Regions from separate parts of the Streptomyces sp. JLYT201 genome, predicted to be linked through region 1. Evidence: riboswitches for the same ligand, from Rfam matches in the RefSeq annotation. Region 1 holds a riboswitch; the other holds the start of a gene.
What was found. A riboswitch is a leader RNA that binds a small molecule or an ion and turns the genes downstream of it on or off. The one in region 1 is predicted to bind S-adenosylmethionine.
Positions count from the first base shown of each region.

Region 2: it holds a riboswitch for S-adenosylmethionine, as region 1 does, so the genes downstream of both, thrC (threonine synthase) here and AC5WAM_RS30195 (aminotransferase class V-fold PLP-dependent enzyme) in region 1, are expected to answer to the same signal.

Region 1 covers NZ_CM182551.1:7,137,687-7,146,106, forward strand. The annotation lists gene qcrB (cytochrome bc1 complex cytochrome b subunit) at 1-418, shown strand, start outside; gene trpD (anthranilate phosphoribosyltransferase) at 574-1,638, shown strand; SAM riboswitch class IV at 1,860-1,977, shown strand; gene AC5WAM_RS30195 (aminotransferase class V-fold PLP-dependent enzyme) at 2,152-3,567, shown strand; gene AC5WAM_RS30200 (glycerate kinase family protein) at 3,501-4,742, opposite strand; gene AC5WAM_RS30205 (SLC13 family permease) at 4,774-6,189, opposite strand; gene AC5WAM_RS30210 (response regulator transcription factor) at 6,337-6,999, opposite strand; gene AC5WAM_RS30215 (sensor histidine kinase) at 6,996-8,378, opposite strand.
Region 2 covers NZ_CM182551.1:5,389,689-5,398,108, reverse strand. The annotation lists gene AC5WAM_RS22605 (cold-shock protein) at 574-777, opposite strand; gene AC5WAM_RS22600 (MoaD/ThiS family protein) at 1,259-1,534, opposite strand; gene thrC (threonine synthase) at 1,682-3,013, opposite strand; SAM riboswitch class I at 3,007-3,159, opposite strand; gene AC5WAM_RS22590 (glucosyl-3-phosphoglycerate synthase) at 3,330-4,325, shown strand; gene AC5WAM_RS22585 (alpha,alpha-trehalose-phosphate synthase (UDP-forming)) at 4,521-5,909, shown strand; gene otsB (trehalose-phosphatase) at 5,919-6,770, opposite strand; gene AC5WAM_RS22575 (DUF3263 domain-containing protein) at 6,787-7,065, opposite strand; gene AC5WAM_RS22570 (extracellular solute-binding protein) at 7,076-8,344, opposite strand.

The DNA.
Region 1 (8,420 bases):
GCACTTCCACCTGTCGATCAACGCCATCACCTGGTTCGTCCGGATCTTCTTCTTCGTCGGACCGGTCATCGCGTTCGTCGTCACCAAGCGGATCTGCCTGGGCCTCCAGCGCCGCGACAAGGACAAGGTGCTGCACGGGCGCGAGTCCGGCATCATCAAGCGCCTGCCGCACGGTGAGTTCATCGAGGTGCACGAGCCGCTCGACCAGGACCAGCTGCACACCCTCACCGCGCACGAGCAGTACAAGCCGCTGGAGATCGGCCCGACGGTCGACGAGAACGGTGTCGAGCGCAAGGTGACGGGCTCGCAGAAGCTGCGGGCGAAGCTGTCCAAGGGCATGTACGGCGAGGACAGCCAGATCCCGAAGCCGACGGTCGACGAGTACAAGGAGATCACGAGCGGCCACGGCCACCACTGACCCTTAGGTCCCCGACCGTTGCAGGTCGCCACGGCGAGAGCCCCGTCCAGGTGTTGGACGGGGCTCTTCGCCGTCCCCGGGCTGGATAGGGTGGGGGCACCCGCAGCGGCGGGACGACCCCCTCGACGAACACAGACGAACACACAGGAGCGGCCATGAGCGCTGTGACCCCCGCAGGAGGCGACACCGCGGCGGCCCGTTCCTGGCCCGACGTGCTGAACGGACTCCTCGACGGCCGCGACCAGAGCGCCGACGACACGGCCTGGGCGATGGACCGCATCATGCGCGGCGAGGCGACCGACGCGCAGATCGCGGGCTTCGCCGTCGCGCTGCGCGCCAAGGGGGAGACCGTCGAGGAGATCTCCGGTCTCGTCCGCGCCATGTACGCGCACGCGCACGTCATCGACGTCCCCGGGCCGAGCGTCGACATCGTCGGCACCGGCGGCGACGGCGCCAAGACCGTCAACATCTCCACCATGTCCGCGATCGTCGTCGCCGGGACCGGCGCGAAGGTCGTCAAGCACGGCAACCGGGCGGCCTCCAGCGCGTCCGGCGCCTCCGACGTCCTGGAGAAGCTCGGCGTCAATCTGGAGCTGACGCCGCAGCGGGTGCGCGAAGTCGCGGACGAGGCCGGGATCACCTTCTGCTTCGCGGTGAAGTTCCACCCGGCGCTGCGCCATGTGGCCCCCGCGCGGCGCGAGCTGGGCATCCGCACCACGTTCAACTTCCTCGGCCCGCTGACCAACCCGGCGAAGGTCCGGGCTCAGGCCACCGGTGTCGCGGACGCGCGGATGGCGCCGATCCTCGCGGGCGTGCTCGCCGAGCGCGGCTCCTCCGCGCTCGTCTTCCGCGGCGACGACGGCCTGGACGAGCTCACCACCACGGCCACCTCCCGGGTGTGGGTGGTGCGCGACGGCGGCGTCCGCGAGGAGGCCTTCGACCCGCGCGACGTCGGTGTCGACCTGGTTCCCATCGAGGCCCTCCGGGGCGCCGACGCCTCCTACAACGCGGAGGTCGCGCGGCGGCTCCTGGACGGCGAGACCGGTCCCGTGCGCGACGCGGTGCTGCTGAACGCCGCGGCGGCGCTCGTCGCCCTGGAGCCGGGCGCGGGCCCGCTCGTGGAGCAGCTCCGCGCGGGCATGACGAAGGCGGCCGAGTCCATCGACTCCGGCGCGGCGAGGGCGGTGCTGGCGCGCTGGGTAGCCGCCAGCAACGCCTGAGCCCCGCCCGTAAGAGGCGCGGGGAACTGCGCGACCAGCCCCCACAAAGCCGCAGACGCGTCTGCCCTCAGCAGACGCGTCTGCGGCTTTTCGCGCGCTGAGCGCGCAGTTCCCCGCGCCCCTTCGGGGCACCTCGACCCAGCCCGGTTGACGGGGCCCGCCGGTCCGGATCGTGGACGGCGGTGTTGCGCTTGCAAGATCGTGTGGCAAAATGCTGCGCAGGTCATGAGTGACAGCGACTACGGCCCCGGCCCGCTGTCCGGCAACCCTCCGTCCGTGGCGGGGTGCCCCGGGTGAAGACCAGGCGGTGAACAGCAAGGTTCACCGCAAGCGCGGACCCCTCGCGTCACCAGGGGTCCTGGTCGTCGAGGGAGCAGTCTCGTGAGCCAGCGAATGCGATAGGGCCGAAGGCCCCGTTCTCCGTACCCCTTTCTTCCTTCTCCTGTGCCGTTGACCGGTCGCGTCGACCGCTGTCCGCACAGTGATCTCGCCTGCCTCTTACGGGAGTTCGCCATGTCTGCCTCCACCGCTGCCACCGCCACCGCCGCTGACGCCGGGTCCGCCGAGCCCTGCTGCGCCGAGCCGCTGCCCGTGCTCGGCCGCGACGTCACCGTGCCCCTCGTCACCGGCGGCGAGGTGACGTACGCGGCCCTCGACTACGCGGCCAGCGCCCCCGCGCTCCAGCGGGTGTGGGACGACGTGGCCGCGTACGCGCCGTACTACGGCAGCGTGCACCGCGGCGCCGGGTACCTGTCGCAGCTGTCGACCGACCTGTTCGAGAACTCCCGCAGGACGGTGGCCGAGTTCCTCGGCTGCCGGGAGGGCGACCAGGTGGTCTTCACCCGGTCCACGACCGACTCGCTGAACCTGCTCGCCGCCGCCCTGCCGGCCGACTGCCAGGTCTTCGTCTTCGAGACCGAGCACCACGCCTCGCTCCTTCCCTGGCGCGACGCGCGCGTCACGTATCTGAACGCCCCCCGTACGCCCGGCGAGGCGGTGCGCACCCTGGAGCGCGCGCTCGCCGACCGCGACCCCTACGGGCCCGCCCTGGTGTGCGTGACCGGTGCCTCGAACGTCACCGGTGAGCTGTGGCCGGTGCGCGAGCTGGCCGCCGCCGCGCACGCCCACGGGGCCCGCATCGTCCTCGACGCCGCGCAGCTCGCGCCCCACCACCCCGTGGACATCGCCGAGTTGGACGTCGACTGGATCGCCTTCTCCGGGCACAAGCTGTACGCGCCCTTCGGCTCCGGGGTGCTCGCCGGGCGGGCCGACTGGCTGGGCGAGGCCGAGCCCTACCTCGCGGGCGGCGGTGCCTCGCGCACGGTGACGCGGCGCGCCGACGGGGGAGTGGACGTCGAGTGGCACGACACGGCCGCCCGGCACGAGGCGGGCTCGCCGAACGTCATCGGCGCCTACTCCATCGCCGCCGCCTGCAAGGCCCTGACCGAGGCCGGGTTCGACTCCCTGGTCGCCCGGGAGCGGCAGCTCATCCGGAAGGTGCGCGAGGGGCTCGCCGAAGTGCCCGAGGTGCGGGTGCTCTCGCTGTTCGGCGACGACGCGCCCCGCGTCGGGGTCATCTCCTTCGTGGTCGACGGCTGGAACAGCTCGCACTTCGCGGCCGCGCTGTCCGCCGAGTACGGCATCGGCGTGCGCGACGGCCTGTTCTGCGCGCACCCGCTGGTGCGCACGCTCCTCGGCAGCGCCCCGGACGAGCCCGGCGAGTGCGGCGCCCCGGAGGCCGCCCCCGGCGAGCGGTCGCTGAACGCGATCCGCGTGAGCTTCGGCGCGGGCACCCCCGACGAGCACGTCGAGCGGTTCGTACGGGCCGTCAAGGAGCTGGTCAGCGACGGCGCGCGGTGGAGCTACCGCACCGAGGACGGGCGCTGCGTGCCCGACACCGGCGCCGACCCCGCGGCCACCGCCGCCTGACCCGGCAGGCGCGAGCCGAGCAGAATCATCCGCAGGGCCCGTTCGGTGGCGTCGGTGAGGAACTCCCCGCCCCGGCCGAGCGCCTCGGTGAGCGTGACGGGCGCGGGCAGGATCGCGCTGTAGGCGTCCACGCCCGCCGCCCGCACCAGGTGCGCCCCGTCGCCGATGGTGCCCGCGAGGGCGAGCACCGGGCGGCCGAACCGCTTGGCGCGGCGGGCCACTTCGGCCGGGACCTTGCCGCGCGGCGTCTGCCGGTCGAGGGCGCCCTCGGCGGTGACGACCAGATCGGCGCGGGCCAGGCGGGCGTCCAGGTCGAGGTGGTCGAGGAGCACGTCGAAGCGCGGCAGCAGCCGGGCGCCGAGCGCGGCGAGGCCCGCGCCGAGGCCGCCGGACGCGCCGGTGCCGGGGCCGTGGAACAGATCGGCGCCGACGTTCAGGTCGCGGGTGAGGACGTACGCCCAGCGCTCCAGGCCCGCGGCGAGCTCCTCGACCTGGGCCGGGGTGGCGCCCTTCTGCGGGCCGAAGACGCGGGCCACGCCCTGCTCGCCGCACAGGACGTTGTGCTGGTTGCAGGCGACGAGCAGCTCGGCCCCGGCGAGGCGCGGGTCGGCGGCGGAGGCGTCGACGCGGTGCAGACGCGGCAGCTCCCGGCCGCCCTGCGGCAGCTCCCAGCCGTCGGCGTCCAGGAGCCGCACGCCGAGGGCCTGGAGCGCGCCCGCGCCGCCGTCCGACGTGCCCGAGTCGCCGCAGCCCACCAGGATGCGGCGGGCGCCCGTGTCGAGCGCGGCGCGGATCAGCTCGCCCACGCCGTACGTCGTGGTGGCGCCGGGGTCGCGCAGCTCGCGCGGCACCAGGCGCAGGCCCGCGGCGGCCGCCATCTCCACCACGGCGGTGCCCGAGTCGAGGAGCGCGAAGTGGGTGCCGATGCGCTCGCCGAGCGGGCCGGTGGCGGGCAGCGCGACGAGCCGCCCGCCCGCGGCCGCGGCGAGCGCCTGGGCGGTGCCCTCGCCGCCGTCCACGAGCGGGATCAGGTCGACCTCGGCGTCGGGCAGGACGCGCCGGACGCCCTGCGCGATGGCCTCGGCCGCGGACTGGGCGGACAGGGACTCCTTGAAGCCGCTGGGGGCGATGGCGACACGGCGGAGCGAGGACGGCGCGGGGGGCGTGTGCGGCATGGGGCGTACTCCTTGAGGGCGGGGGCGGGGCTCAGCGGCTGACGGGCACGCCGAGCAGCGGCCACACCGCGAGGGCGAACAGCAGGACGAGCGCGGCCGTGAGCGGGGCCAGGACGGCGGAGAGCCGCAGCAGGTCGCGCGGGGTGTAGGTGGGGGTGCCGGGGACCTCGGCGAAGAGGGTGACCGGCTTCGCGGAGGCGGGCAGGGTGTGGCAGAAGCCCGCGGCGGCCGTGGACGCGAGGGCCGCGGCGACCGGGTTCACGCCCGCGCCGAGGGCGGCGGCCACGACCAGCGGCACGAGGACCGACGAGCGGGCCGAGCGGGACTGCAGGACCAGATGGGCCGCCGTGCTGACCGCGACGACGACGGCGAGGAAGAGCCAGGGCGGCACGTCGACGGGTAGCCCCGCCACGAGCCACCGCGCCGCGCCCGAGTCGGCGAGCGCCACGCCCATCGCCATCGTCGCGGCCATGAAGAGCAGCAGCGACCACGGCACGGTCTTCAGGGCGTCCTTGAGGCGGACGGTGCCGAGCGCGGGCGAGGCCGCCACGACCGCGCCGATCAGCGCGACCACGGCGGGCGGGACCCGGTGCAGCGGCTCGCTGCACCACAGCGCGACCACGGTGGTGAGCAGCAGCGCGCAGCGCGTCTCCGCGGGCTCCCAGGGCCCGGTCACGGGGCGGTCGCTGTGTGCCTGGATGTCCTCGGCGGTGATCGCGACCGGCCCCTCGCGGTCCGCGCGGCGCGTGGTCGTCAGGAGCACGGCCTCGGCGGCGAGGTGGGACGAGACGATCGCGAGCGGCAGGCCGAGCAGCAGCCACTTCGTGAAGCCGATCTCCTGCCCCGTGCTCTCCCACAGGACGGACACCGTGATCAGATGTGCTCCCGCCCCGATCAGGGTCGCGACCGCGGACAGCAGGATGACGGTCGGGAAGAGCAGCGCCAGCATCACCACCAGGCGCCTGCGGTCGGCGAGGACCTTGGAGAGGGCGAGGAAGACGGGCAGCGCGAGCGCGGCCCGGCCGGAGGTGGCGGGCACCGCGAACGCCGTGACCACGAGCGCGGCGGTCGTCAGATGGGTCAACTGCCGTACGCTGCGCGCCCCGCTGACCAGGAACGCCGCCGCGCGCCCCGCCAGCCCGCTGCGCGCCACGGCGGCGGCGAGCACGAACGCGCAGATCAGCAGCCACACGGTGGCGTCCCCGAGGGTGCCGAAGAGGGTGTCGCTGCTGATCACGCCGGTGGCGGTGAGGGCGAGCCCCGCGCCGAGCGCGATGTACGTGTCGTCGATGGGCGTGCCGATCCAGGCGCAGGTGGCGAGCGCGAACACGGCGAGCGTGAGCCGGGCGTCGCCGCCAAGGCCCGCGAAGGTGCCGGGGGCGGCGAGGAGCGCGCACAGGCTCAGGGCCAGGCACAGGAGGATCAGTTGCCGCGGGGTCGCTGTCACGCGTTCAGCGTCGCGGGGCGCGGTGAGCCCTCAATGAGCCGCACATGAAGGAAACTTCACCGAGCGCGCCCCGCCGCGGCACGGACGCGCCGACGGCACCGCGCCCGACGGCACCGCGCCCGACGGCACCGCGCCCGGCGGCATCGCTCAGGTGGGCAGCCGGTATCCCATCCCGCGCACCGTCTCCAGGCGTTCCGCGCCCAGCTTCTTGCGCAGCGCCCGTACGTAGACGTCCACGATGTTGGACCCGGGGTCGAAGTCGTAGCCCCACACGTGGGACAGGATCTGTTCGCGGGCGAGCACCTGTCCCGGGTGCCTCAGGAACAGCTCCAGGAGCACGAACTCACGGGCCGTCAGGTCCACCGTCCGCTCGCCGGAGCGGGCCCTGCGGGTGCGCAGGTCGAGGGAGAGCGTGCCCGACCTGAGGACGGTCACCTCCGGCGCGCGCGCCGCCGTGCGCAGCCTGAGGCGCACCCGGGCGAGGAGTTCCTCGAAGCGGAACGGCTTGGTCATCCAGTCGTCGGCGCCGCCCTCCAGACCGGCCACCGTGTCCCGCACGGAGTCCCGGGCGGTGAGCACGATCACCGGCACCGTCACCCGGGCCTCGCGCAGTTCGCGCAGGACGGTGAAGCCGTCCCGGCCGGGCAGGCCGATGTCCAGGACGACCAGGTCGAAGCCGCCGGTGAGGGCGTATGCGTAGGCCGCGTCGCCGTCGCCGACCACGGTGGTGGTGAAGCCGTTGGCGCGCAGGCCCTTCTCGACGAAGGAGGCGATGCGTTCCTCGTCCTCGACGATGAGGATGCGGTTCACGTGCGTACCTCTTCCAGGGGGCGTACGAGGTCCAGGGTGAGGGTGAAGGTGGCGCCGCCGCCCTCGGTGGCGCCGAGGCCGACCCGGCCGCCGTGGGCCTCGGCGATCGCGCGGACGATGGCCAGGCCGAGGCCCGCGCCGCTGGTGCGGGCGCCGCGCCGGGACGTGCCGCGCCGGAAGCGCTCGAAGATGACGTCGGCGTCCTGGGCCTGGACGCCGGGGCCGCTGTCGGCCACGTACAGCTCGATGCGCGGGCCCGCGACGCGGGAGCCCACGCGGATGCGTTCGCCGCGCGTGGTGTGCTGCACGGCGTTCTGCGCCAGCTGGACCATGGCCTGGGTGATGCGCTGCGGATCGAGGACGGCCTCGCGGTCGGCGACCTCGGCCAGCTCCCAGTGGCGCTCGCCGAGCGTGCGGGCCTTGACGAAGACGTCGGCGGTGAGCTCGGCGAGCCGCACCGGCTCCGGGGTGATGAAGTCCGGGCGCTCGGCCTTGGCGAGCAGCAGCAGGTCCTCGACGATGCGGCTCATCCGGTCCAGTTCGTCGGTGACCAGGCGCACGGTCTCCTCGCGCTCGGCCGGATCGTCGCCCATGAGCTCCAAATGGCCGCGGACGATGGTGATCGGGGTGCGCAGCTCGTGCCCGGCGTCGTCGACGAACTCGCGCTGCGCGGCGAAGGCCCGCTCCAGGCGGTCCAGCATGCCGTTGAACGTCTCGGCGAGCGCGGCGACGTCGTCGCGCCCGCGCACCGGGATGCGCCGGGTCAGGTCCTGCTCGGTCAGCTGGGCGGCGGCGGTGCGCACCAGGCGGACCGGCTTGAGGATGCGCCCGGCCACGACCCAGCCGATGCCGGTCGTGAGCAGGAGCGCGACGCCGGAGATGGCGAGGAGGATGCGGAACACGTCGTCCGCCTTGGCCTGTTCGGCGCCCGGGTGGAAGGCCACGACGAAGGCGGCCTCCGGCTCGCCGCCGTGCGGGGCCACCTCGACCTTGGCCCAGCGCAGTTCGCCGGACGGCCGGTCGAGGGTGCCGGTGGAGCCCTGCGCCGCGAAGATCTGGCGGCGGGCCCCCGGGTCGCGGTGCAGCGGGTGCGCGACGGACAGCTCACGGGCCTGGGTGAGCTGGGCGGGGCCCTGACCGGGGCGGTGGACGAGCCCGATCAGCTCCTCGCCCGGGTCGGCGTACTGCCGTTCCAGGAAGACTTCGAGGAGGCGGCGCGGGTCGGTGAAGCCCGCGCCGGTCTCCGGGTCGACGCCCCCGTCCACGAAGTGCGTGAACTCCCCGGTCTCCTGGGTGAGCAGCCGGTTCACCCGGTGGTCGACGTCGCGCAGCAGGATCGAGCGGGTGGTCGCGGCGACCGCGGCGAACGCGACCGCCATCACCACGAGCAGCCACAGCAGGATGCGGACGCGCGCCGAGAT
Region 2 (8,420 bases), 1.7 Mb from region 1:
GGAGCGGCGGCGCCGGGGGCGACAACCCGCGCCCGAGAGACGACGGGACGGCAGGGCGAACGCCCCGCCGCACGGCACAGCCGCCTGGCCACGGGCGGGCGGGAGGGAGGGAGGCACCCGCCGCGCCAGCGGGGACGACAGCCCGCACACGAGCGACGGACGACAGGGCGAACGCCCCGCCGCACGGCACAGCCGCCTGGCCATGGGTGGGCGGGTGGGAGGCACCCGCCGCGCCAGCGGGGGCGACAGCCCGCACACGAGGGACGACAGGACGGACGACCCACCGCACGACGAAGCCGCCTGGCCATGGGTGGGTGGGAGGGCACCCGCCGCGGCAGCGGCGGCCTCGGGGGCGACAGCCCGCACCCGAGCGACGGACGACAGGGCGGACGGGCCGCCCGCGCGGCGCAGCCGCCTGGTCACGGGTGGGTGGGCGGGGAGGATCCGCCGCGGAGCGGTGGCGTCGGCGGGGGCCCCGGGCCCCGGCTGGAGCGGGGCCCAACAGAGGAGGGCCCGCCTCCCGAACCGGGAGGCGGGCCCACGCGTCGCTGGTGGCCGATCGCGCCAAGCCGATCAGACGGCGAGCTTGACCATGTCCGCCTGCGGACCCTTCTGGCCCTGCGAGATCTCGAACTCGACTCGCTGACCTTCTTCCAGGGTGCGGTAGCCGTCCATCTGAATCGCGCTGTAGTGGACGAATACATCCGCACCACCGTCGACCGCGATGAAGCCGTATCCCTTCTCCGCGTTGAACCACTTGACGGTGCCCTGAGCCATGCCTAACTCCCCTATTACTGGCCCTTGCGCAGGACCGCACTTCACGGACCCGGGTCAGACCTCACCCCCCATGGGTTGGGGGATGTGCGCCGGAACGCGTCGACCGCGGCTGAATGTATCTGTCCAACTGCCGTCTGCAACAGGTCAATCGGACGAGAATTCTGGGCACGGCCGGTCGTCGATATGCGGAGAATTCACCGGCGTTCAGGGCAAGTCGGGCCAGACAAAAGCCACGTTCGGCTCAAATAGGCAGGACACTTTGGCTGCTTCTTGTCGGCTCCGCGGCCGACTTCACCGAGGCGACTCATGCCGCCCGACATCAAAAACGAAGCTCCATTCCCAACTGTACCGCGCTCAACCATGCAGAATTGCCCCCTCCGCTTCTCTCGCGGAGGGGGCAATCGAGGTAACTCTGCGTAGGAACAAGAGCCGTTGTATACGAAACGGCCCCGCGAGTTCCCCGTGGCGGTTCCGGAACGGCTCAGCCGCCGGCGACCGCCGGAATGATCGAGATGCCCGCGCCGTCGGGCGTCGCGGTCTGGAGGCCCTGCTCGAAACGCACGTCGTCGTCATTGACGTACACGTTCACGAAGCGGCGCAGCTTGCCCTGGTCGTCCAGGACGCGGGCGCCGATCCCGGCGTGGTTCTTCTCCAGGTCGGCGATGACCTCGGCGAGGGTGGCGCCCTCGGCGGAGACCTCCGCCCGACCGCCGGTGTACGTACGAAGGATGGTCGGGATGCGAACGTTGACGCTCATACTCTTCACCTCGGTAGTTCAGACAGGGCACCCGGTACGGGAGCGCCCCAGGGGGCGCGGGGCTATGTCGATGTGCGGCTCCGCCGCGGGGGCGCGACCAGCCACAGCGAACCCGCTGACGAAATGAGGACCTGCGACTCTACGGCGCTAGCCCGCAAGCCCCGCGGAGCGGAACGCATCCAGGCTCGGCCGGATGGTCGCGGTCGCCTGCGAGGTGGCGGCGACCGCGTCGAGGGTCTTCAGGCCGTCACCGGTGTTGAGGACCACCGTGGTCAGCGAGGGATCGAGGAGACCGGCCTCGATCAGCTTGCGCGTGACCCCGACGGTCACGCCGCCCGCGGTCTCCGCGAAGATGCCCTCCGTGCGGGCGAGGAGCTTGATCGCGTCGACGACCTGCTCGTCGGTGACGTCCTCCACCGCGCCGCCGGTGCGCCGGGCGATGTCGAGCACGTACGGCCCGTCGGCCGGGTTGCCGATGGCGAGGGACTTGGCGATGGTGTTCGGCTTCTGCGGGCGGACGACGTCGTGGCCCGCCTTGAAGGCGGCGGAGACCGGCGAGCAGCCCTCCGCCTGGGCGCCGAAGATCTTGTACGGCTTGTCCGCGACCAGACCGAGCTTGATCAGCTCCTTCAGGCCCTTGTCGATCTTCGTGAGCTGCGAGCCGGAGGCGATCGGGATCACGAGCTGGTCCGGCAGCTCCCAGCCGAGCTGCTCGCAGATCTCGTACGCGAGGGTCTTGGAGCCCTCGCCGTAGTACGGCCGCAGGTTCACGTTGACGAAGCCCCAGCCCTCGCCGAGCGGGTCGCCGATGAGCTCGGAGCAGAAGCGGTTCACGTCGTCGTAGTTGCCCTCGATGCCGACGAGCTCGCCGCCGTAGACCGCGGCCATGACGACCTTGCCCTGCTCCAGGTCGTGCGGGATGAACACGCAGGAGCGGAAGCCCGCGCGGGCGGCGGCGGCGCCGACGGCCCCGGCGAGGTTGCCCGTGGAGGAGCAGGACAGCGTGGTGAAGCCGAAGGCGCGCGCGGCCTCCAGGGCCTGCGCGACGACGCGGTCCTTGAAGGAGTGCGTGGGGTTGCCGGAGTCGTCCTTGACGAACAACTTGCCCTGCTCGACGCCCAGTTCGCGGGCGAGGTTGTCGGCCTTGACGAGCTGGGTCCAGCCGGGGTTGAGGTTCGGCTTGTCCGCCACGTCGGCGGGGACGGGCAGCAGCGGGGCGTACCGCCAGATGTTCGCGGGGCCGGACTCGATCTTGGCCCGGAGCGCCTCGGGGTCGCCGACGGGGAGGTCGTAGGCGACTTCGAGCGGGCCGAAACACTCGGCGCAGGCGAAGATCGGTCCGAGCGGGAAGACGGTGCCGCACTCGCGGCAGGAGAGACCCGAGGCGGGTCCCAGGTCGACGGTGGCGTCCGCGGTGCCCTCGGGGGACGTGGTGTCGACGGTCTGCACAGCCATGGAGGCGAGGCCCTTTCTCCTCATCTTCCTCGCGGCGCATCTCGCCACGAGACGGAATTGGCACCTTCCCGAGCCGGGAGCCTCGCGGTGCGCCTGTGGCGGCTACGAGACCGGCTGGAGGGTTGCCGGGGCTTCAACGGGCCGTATCCCTCTGCCCCTCTGGATGAGCGGTATTCGGTTGTTGTACGCGGGGCGCCAGTGGCACCCGTGACGGACGGCGACCCCCGACATGCGATGGTCACCGGCCTTGTTCAAGACTGTAACCGACGGCCAGGACAGTTGAGATAGTCGTCCGAACCGCGAGATGGATCACATACGGCCACCAACGGGAGGAACCCGCGTGCTGGAAGAGGTCGAGCGCTGGCTGAGCAGGCGTTCCTGGTCCGTGACCGACCGCCCGCTGGACCGTCTCACCGCCGCGAAGCGGGCCTCGGGCACCACGGTGAGCGTCGTGCTGCCCGCGCTCGACGAGGAACGGACGGTCGGGGAGATCGTCGCGGAGATCCGTCGCGAGCTGGTCGAGAAGATCCCCCTGGTCGACGAGCTCGTGGTGGTGGACTCCGGCTCGCGGGATCGCACCGCCGAGGTGGCGCGCGCCGCGGGCGCCCGGGTCGTGCGCCGGGACGACGTCCTGCCGCGCGTCCCGGCGGTGCCCGGCAAGGGCGAGGTCCTGTGGCGGTCGCTCCTGGTCACGCACGGTGATGTGATCGCGTTCGTGGACGCCGATCTGAAGGAGTTCTCGGCCGACTTCGTGACCGGCATCGTGGGCCCGCTGCTCACCGAGCCGGACGTGCACTTCGTGAAGGCCATGTACGACCGCCCGCTGACGATGCTCGACGGCCCCGGCGCCCCCGGCGACCCCGACGGCGAGGGCCCCGGCGCCACGGCGGGCCAGGGCGGCCGCGTCACCGAGCTGATGGCGCGCCCCCTGCTCAACATGCACTGGCCCCAGCTCGCGGGCTTCGTCCAGCCCCTCGGCGGCGAGTACGCGGCCCGCAGGTCGCTCCTGGAGCGCCTGCCCTTCCCCGTCGGGTACGGCGTGGAGCTCGGGCTGCTCGTGGACGCGCTGCACACCGTCGGCCTGGACGCGCTCGCGCAGGTCGACGTCGGGGTGCGCAAGCACCGCCACCAGGACGGGCAGGCGCTCGGCCGGATGGCCGCGTCGATCTACCGCACGGCGCAGCTGCGGCTCGCCCGCGCCCATCTCGTGCGCCCCGAGCTGACGCAGTTCGTCCGGGGCGCGTCGGGCTTCGAGCCGCGGACGTATCCGGTGGACACGGAGGAGCGGCCGCCGATGACGGAGATCGAGGAGTACGAAGCGCGGCGCGTGGCTTGAACGGTCCTGCGGGGCGAGGCTGGATTTTGTCTGCGGGCTGTCGGGGGCTGGTCGCGCAGTTCCCCGCGCCCCTTTGGGGCGCTGCCCCACAGGGCGGCTTCCCGGCAGGACGGCTTCCCGTCGAGTCGGCCAAGTGAGGAGCCACTCGCACGGGTGCGCGTTTACGTGGACCCGGCTCGGGCTAGGTTCGCCAACATGGTCTCCGTTCACGCCGCCGCCCGAGTCCTCGTCGCGTCCAACCGCGGCCCCGTCTCGTACGCCGTCGGGGACGACGGCGAGCTGACCGCGAGCCGCGGCGGCGGGGGGCTCGTGTCGGGGCTCAGCGCCATCGGCGACGAGGCGGACGCGCTGTGGGTGTGCTCCGCGCTCGGCGACGGCGACCGCGAGGCGGTGCGGCGCGGGGTCTCCGAGCCCGGCGTGCGCATGCTCGACATCGACGCGAAGACCCACGCGGCGGCGTACAACGGCATCGCGAACTCGGTGCTGTGGTTCGTGCACCACATGCTGTACCAGACGCCTCTGGAGCCGGAGTTCGGCCCCGAGTTCCGCGCCCAGTGGGCCGCCTACGAGCAGTACAACCAGGCCTTCGCGGAGGTGCTCGCCGACAGCGCGGCGCCCGGCGCGGCGGTCCTGGTGCAGGACTACCACCTCGCGCTCGTGCCGGGGATGCTCCGCGAGCTCCGCTCCGACCTGCGGATCGGGCACTTCTCGCACACCCCGTGGGCGCCCGTCGACTACTTCCGCATGCTGCCCGACGACATCGCCGAGCGGCTGCTCCGCGGCATGCTGGGCGCGGACCGGCTCGGCTTCCTCACCGGGCGGTGGGCGGACGCGTTCACGGACTGCTGCGTGCGGCTGCTCGGCGGCACGTCGGGGACGCGGATCGGGGTGCACGGGCTCGGCGCGGACGCGGACTTCCTGCGGGAGCGGTCGCGGCGCGCGGACGTCGAGGAGCGGCTCGTGAGCCTGCGCGAGCAGGTGGGCGCGGGGCGGAAGGTCATCGTCCGGGTGGACCGCACCGAGCTGTCGAAGAACATCGTCCGGGGCCTGCGGGCGTACGAGCTGCTGCTCGACGAGCACCCCGAGTGGCACGAGCGGGTGGTGCACGTCGCGTTCGCCTACCCCTCGCGGCAGGACCTCGCGGTCTACCGCTCCTACACGGCGGAGGTCTCCCGCGTCGCCGAGGGCATCAACGCCCGCTTCGGCACGGCCGGTTGGACGCCGGTGGTGCTGCACGTCAAGGACGACTTCGCGCGCTCCCTCGCCGCGTACCGGATCGCCGACGTGGCCCTGGTCAACCCCATCCGGGACGGCATGAACCTGGTCGCCAAGGAGGTCCCCGTCGTCTCCGACGAGGGCTGCGCGCTGGTGCTGTCGCGCGAGGCCGGGGCCTATGAGGAGCTCGGCGAGGACGCGTTCGCGGTGAATCCGTACGACGTGACGGGGACGGCCCACGCGCTCCACGAGGCCCTGCTGCTGCCCGCAGCGGAGCGCGCCGAACGCACCAAGCGCCTGGCCGTCGCGGCCACGGCCCTGCCGCCCGCCCGCTGGTTCCTGGACCAGCTCGCGGCGCTGGAGTCCTAGCCGCGCCGTTCAGGCGAGGTCGGCGGTCAGCCGGGTCAGGAGCCCGACCACGCCGGCGGGCCCTTCGACCACCAGGTCGGCGCGGGACGCGAGCTCCGCGACCTCCGCGCTGCCGCTGCACACCAGGAGCCCCCGCACCCCGCCGTCCGCCCGCAGCTTGTCCACGGCGGCGAACGCGGGCAGGTCCCCGAGGTCGTCCCCCGCGTAGAGGACCGACTCGGCGCCCACTTCGCGTACGTACTCGGTGAGGGCCACGCCCTTGTCCACGCCGGGCGGCCGCAGCTCCAGGACCATCCGGCCGGGCTCCACGATCAGCCCGTGGCGGGCGGCGAGCTCGCCGAGGGGCCCGCGCAGGGCGTCGAAGGCGGCCTGGGGGTCCTCGGCCCGGCGCGTGTGCACCGCGACGGCCCGGCCCTTCTCCTCGATCCAGGTGCCCCGCCAGGCCCCGATCGCGTCGAGGAAGCCGGGCAGCTCGGCCCGTACGGCGGCGACGCCGGGGTGCGGCTCGGCCGCGCGCACGGTGCCGGTGACGGCGTCCCAGCGCTCCGCGCCGTAGTGCCCGAGCACGACGAGGTGCTCCAGGCCGGGGACGCCCGCGAAGCCGCCGTGGCGGACGGCCACGCCCGCGGGGCGGCCGGTGACGACCGCGACGGAGCGGACCCTCGGGGCGAGGGCGGCGAGCGCGGGGACGGCGTCCGGGTGGGCCCTGGCCCGTTCGGGGTCCGGCACGATCGCCGCGAGCGTGCCGTCGAAGTCCAGGGCGATCACGGCGCGTTCGGGGCGGGCCAGGATCGCGGCGAGGCCGTCGCGGCCCGCGGGGGTCAGTGGCTCGTACGGGGAGTGCGTGCGGTCGTCGCCCATGGGACCGACCCTAGCGTCAGCGCTCCGCGCGGCGTGCGGCGCGTACCCGTCGCAGGCGGTTCACGGTGACCGGGTCGTGGGCCAGGGCGCGCTCGTCGTCAAGGAGGGCGTTGAGGAGCTGGTAGTAGCGCACCGGGGCCAGGCCGAGCTCTTCGCGGATGGCGCGCTCCTTGGCGCCGGGGCCGCTCCAGTTGCGCCGCTCCAGGGCGAGCACGGCCCTGGCCCGCGCGGACAGGCCGCCCCCGGCCCCGGAGGGCTCGGGCGCGGGGGGCTCCGCATCGGGCACGCCGTTCACCCGGTCCACGCTAGCTCGCGTTCTCCTCCGCCGCCGCCTTCGCGTCGAGCTGGCTCAGGATCGCCTGCGGGTCGCCGTTCGGGTCGACGGTCTTGCCGATGTACTTCTTGATCTGCACGGACACCTGCGCCCAGGACGTCTTGCCGACGGGGTACAGCTGGGAGGCGGGCAGCTCCTCCAGGAAGCCGCCGAGCTTCTTCGCGTCGGCCTTGTCGTCGGCCATCTCCTGGGACGCCGACGTGGTCACCGGAAGGAGGTCGTACTCGCGCGAGAAGTCCAGGACGTTGTCCTTGGAGTACGCGAAGTCGAGGAACTCGCGGATCTCCTTGCGGTGGCCGTTCTCCTTGAAGGCCATCATCCAGTCGGCGACGCCCATCGTGGACTGGGCCTTGCCGTTGACGCCGGGCATGGGGACCATGCCGTACTTCAGGTGCTTCTTGGCGGCCATCTGCATCAGCGTCGGGTGGCCGTTGAGCATGCCGACCTCGCCGCGTGTGAAGGCGGCGAAGGCCTCGGCGCGGTTGAGCTTGCCGGGCGGCGTCGGCCCGGTCAGGCCCTTGCCGACCAGCTCGTTCTTCAGCCAGTTGAACGTGTTGACGTTCTGCTTGGAGTCGAAGTCGTACGAGCCGACGTTGTCGGTGTAGCCGCCGCCCCCGCTGAGCAGCCACTGGTACGTCTCGGCCTGCGCCTCCTCGGGGCCGAGCGGCAGCGCGTACGGGATCTTCACGCCGCGCGCCTTGAGCTTCTTCGCGGCGGCCTGGAGCTCGCTCCAGCTCTCCGGCGGGGTGACCCCGGCGCTCTTGAAGAGCTTCTCGTTGAAGAACAGCAGGCGCGTGGACGCGGCGAACGGCATGCCGTACTGGACGCGGTTGAAGACGCCCGCCTTCGCCAGCGGCGCGAGGAAGTCGGCCTGGGTCGGGATGGAGAGCACGTCGTCGGCGCTGTACAGCTTGTCCTGTGCCGCGTAGTCCGCGTAGGCGCCGATCTGCGCGAGGTCGGGTGCCTCGCCGTCCGCGACCATCTCCTTGACCTTGCGGTCGACGTCAGTCCAGGAGTACACGGTCACGTCGACCTTGATGCCCGGGTGCTCGTCCTCGAACTTCTCGGCCAGCTCGCCCCAGTACTTCTTGGAGCTGTTCGCCGCCGAGTCGCCGTAGTCGGCCGCCACGAGCTTGAGGGTCACATCGCCCGATCCGCCCGATTCGCCGCATCCGGCGAGCAGCGCCGCCATGCTCAGTGCGGCCACCGCCGCCGTAAGGCCTGTCACGCGCCGCTGCACCGCTTTTTCCCACCCTTGCCGAGACTTACCGGAACGCGAGTCTCCCCCGCGTCGACACACCAGGTCTACACCACCC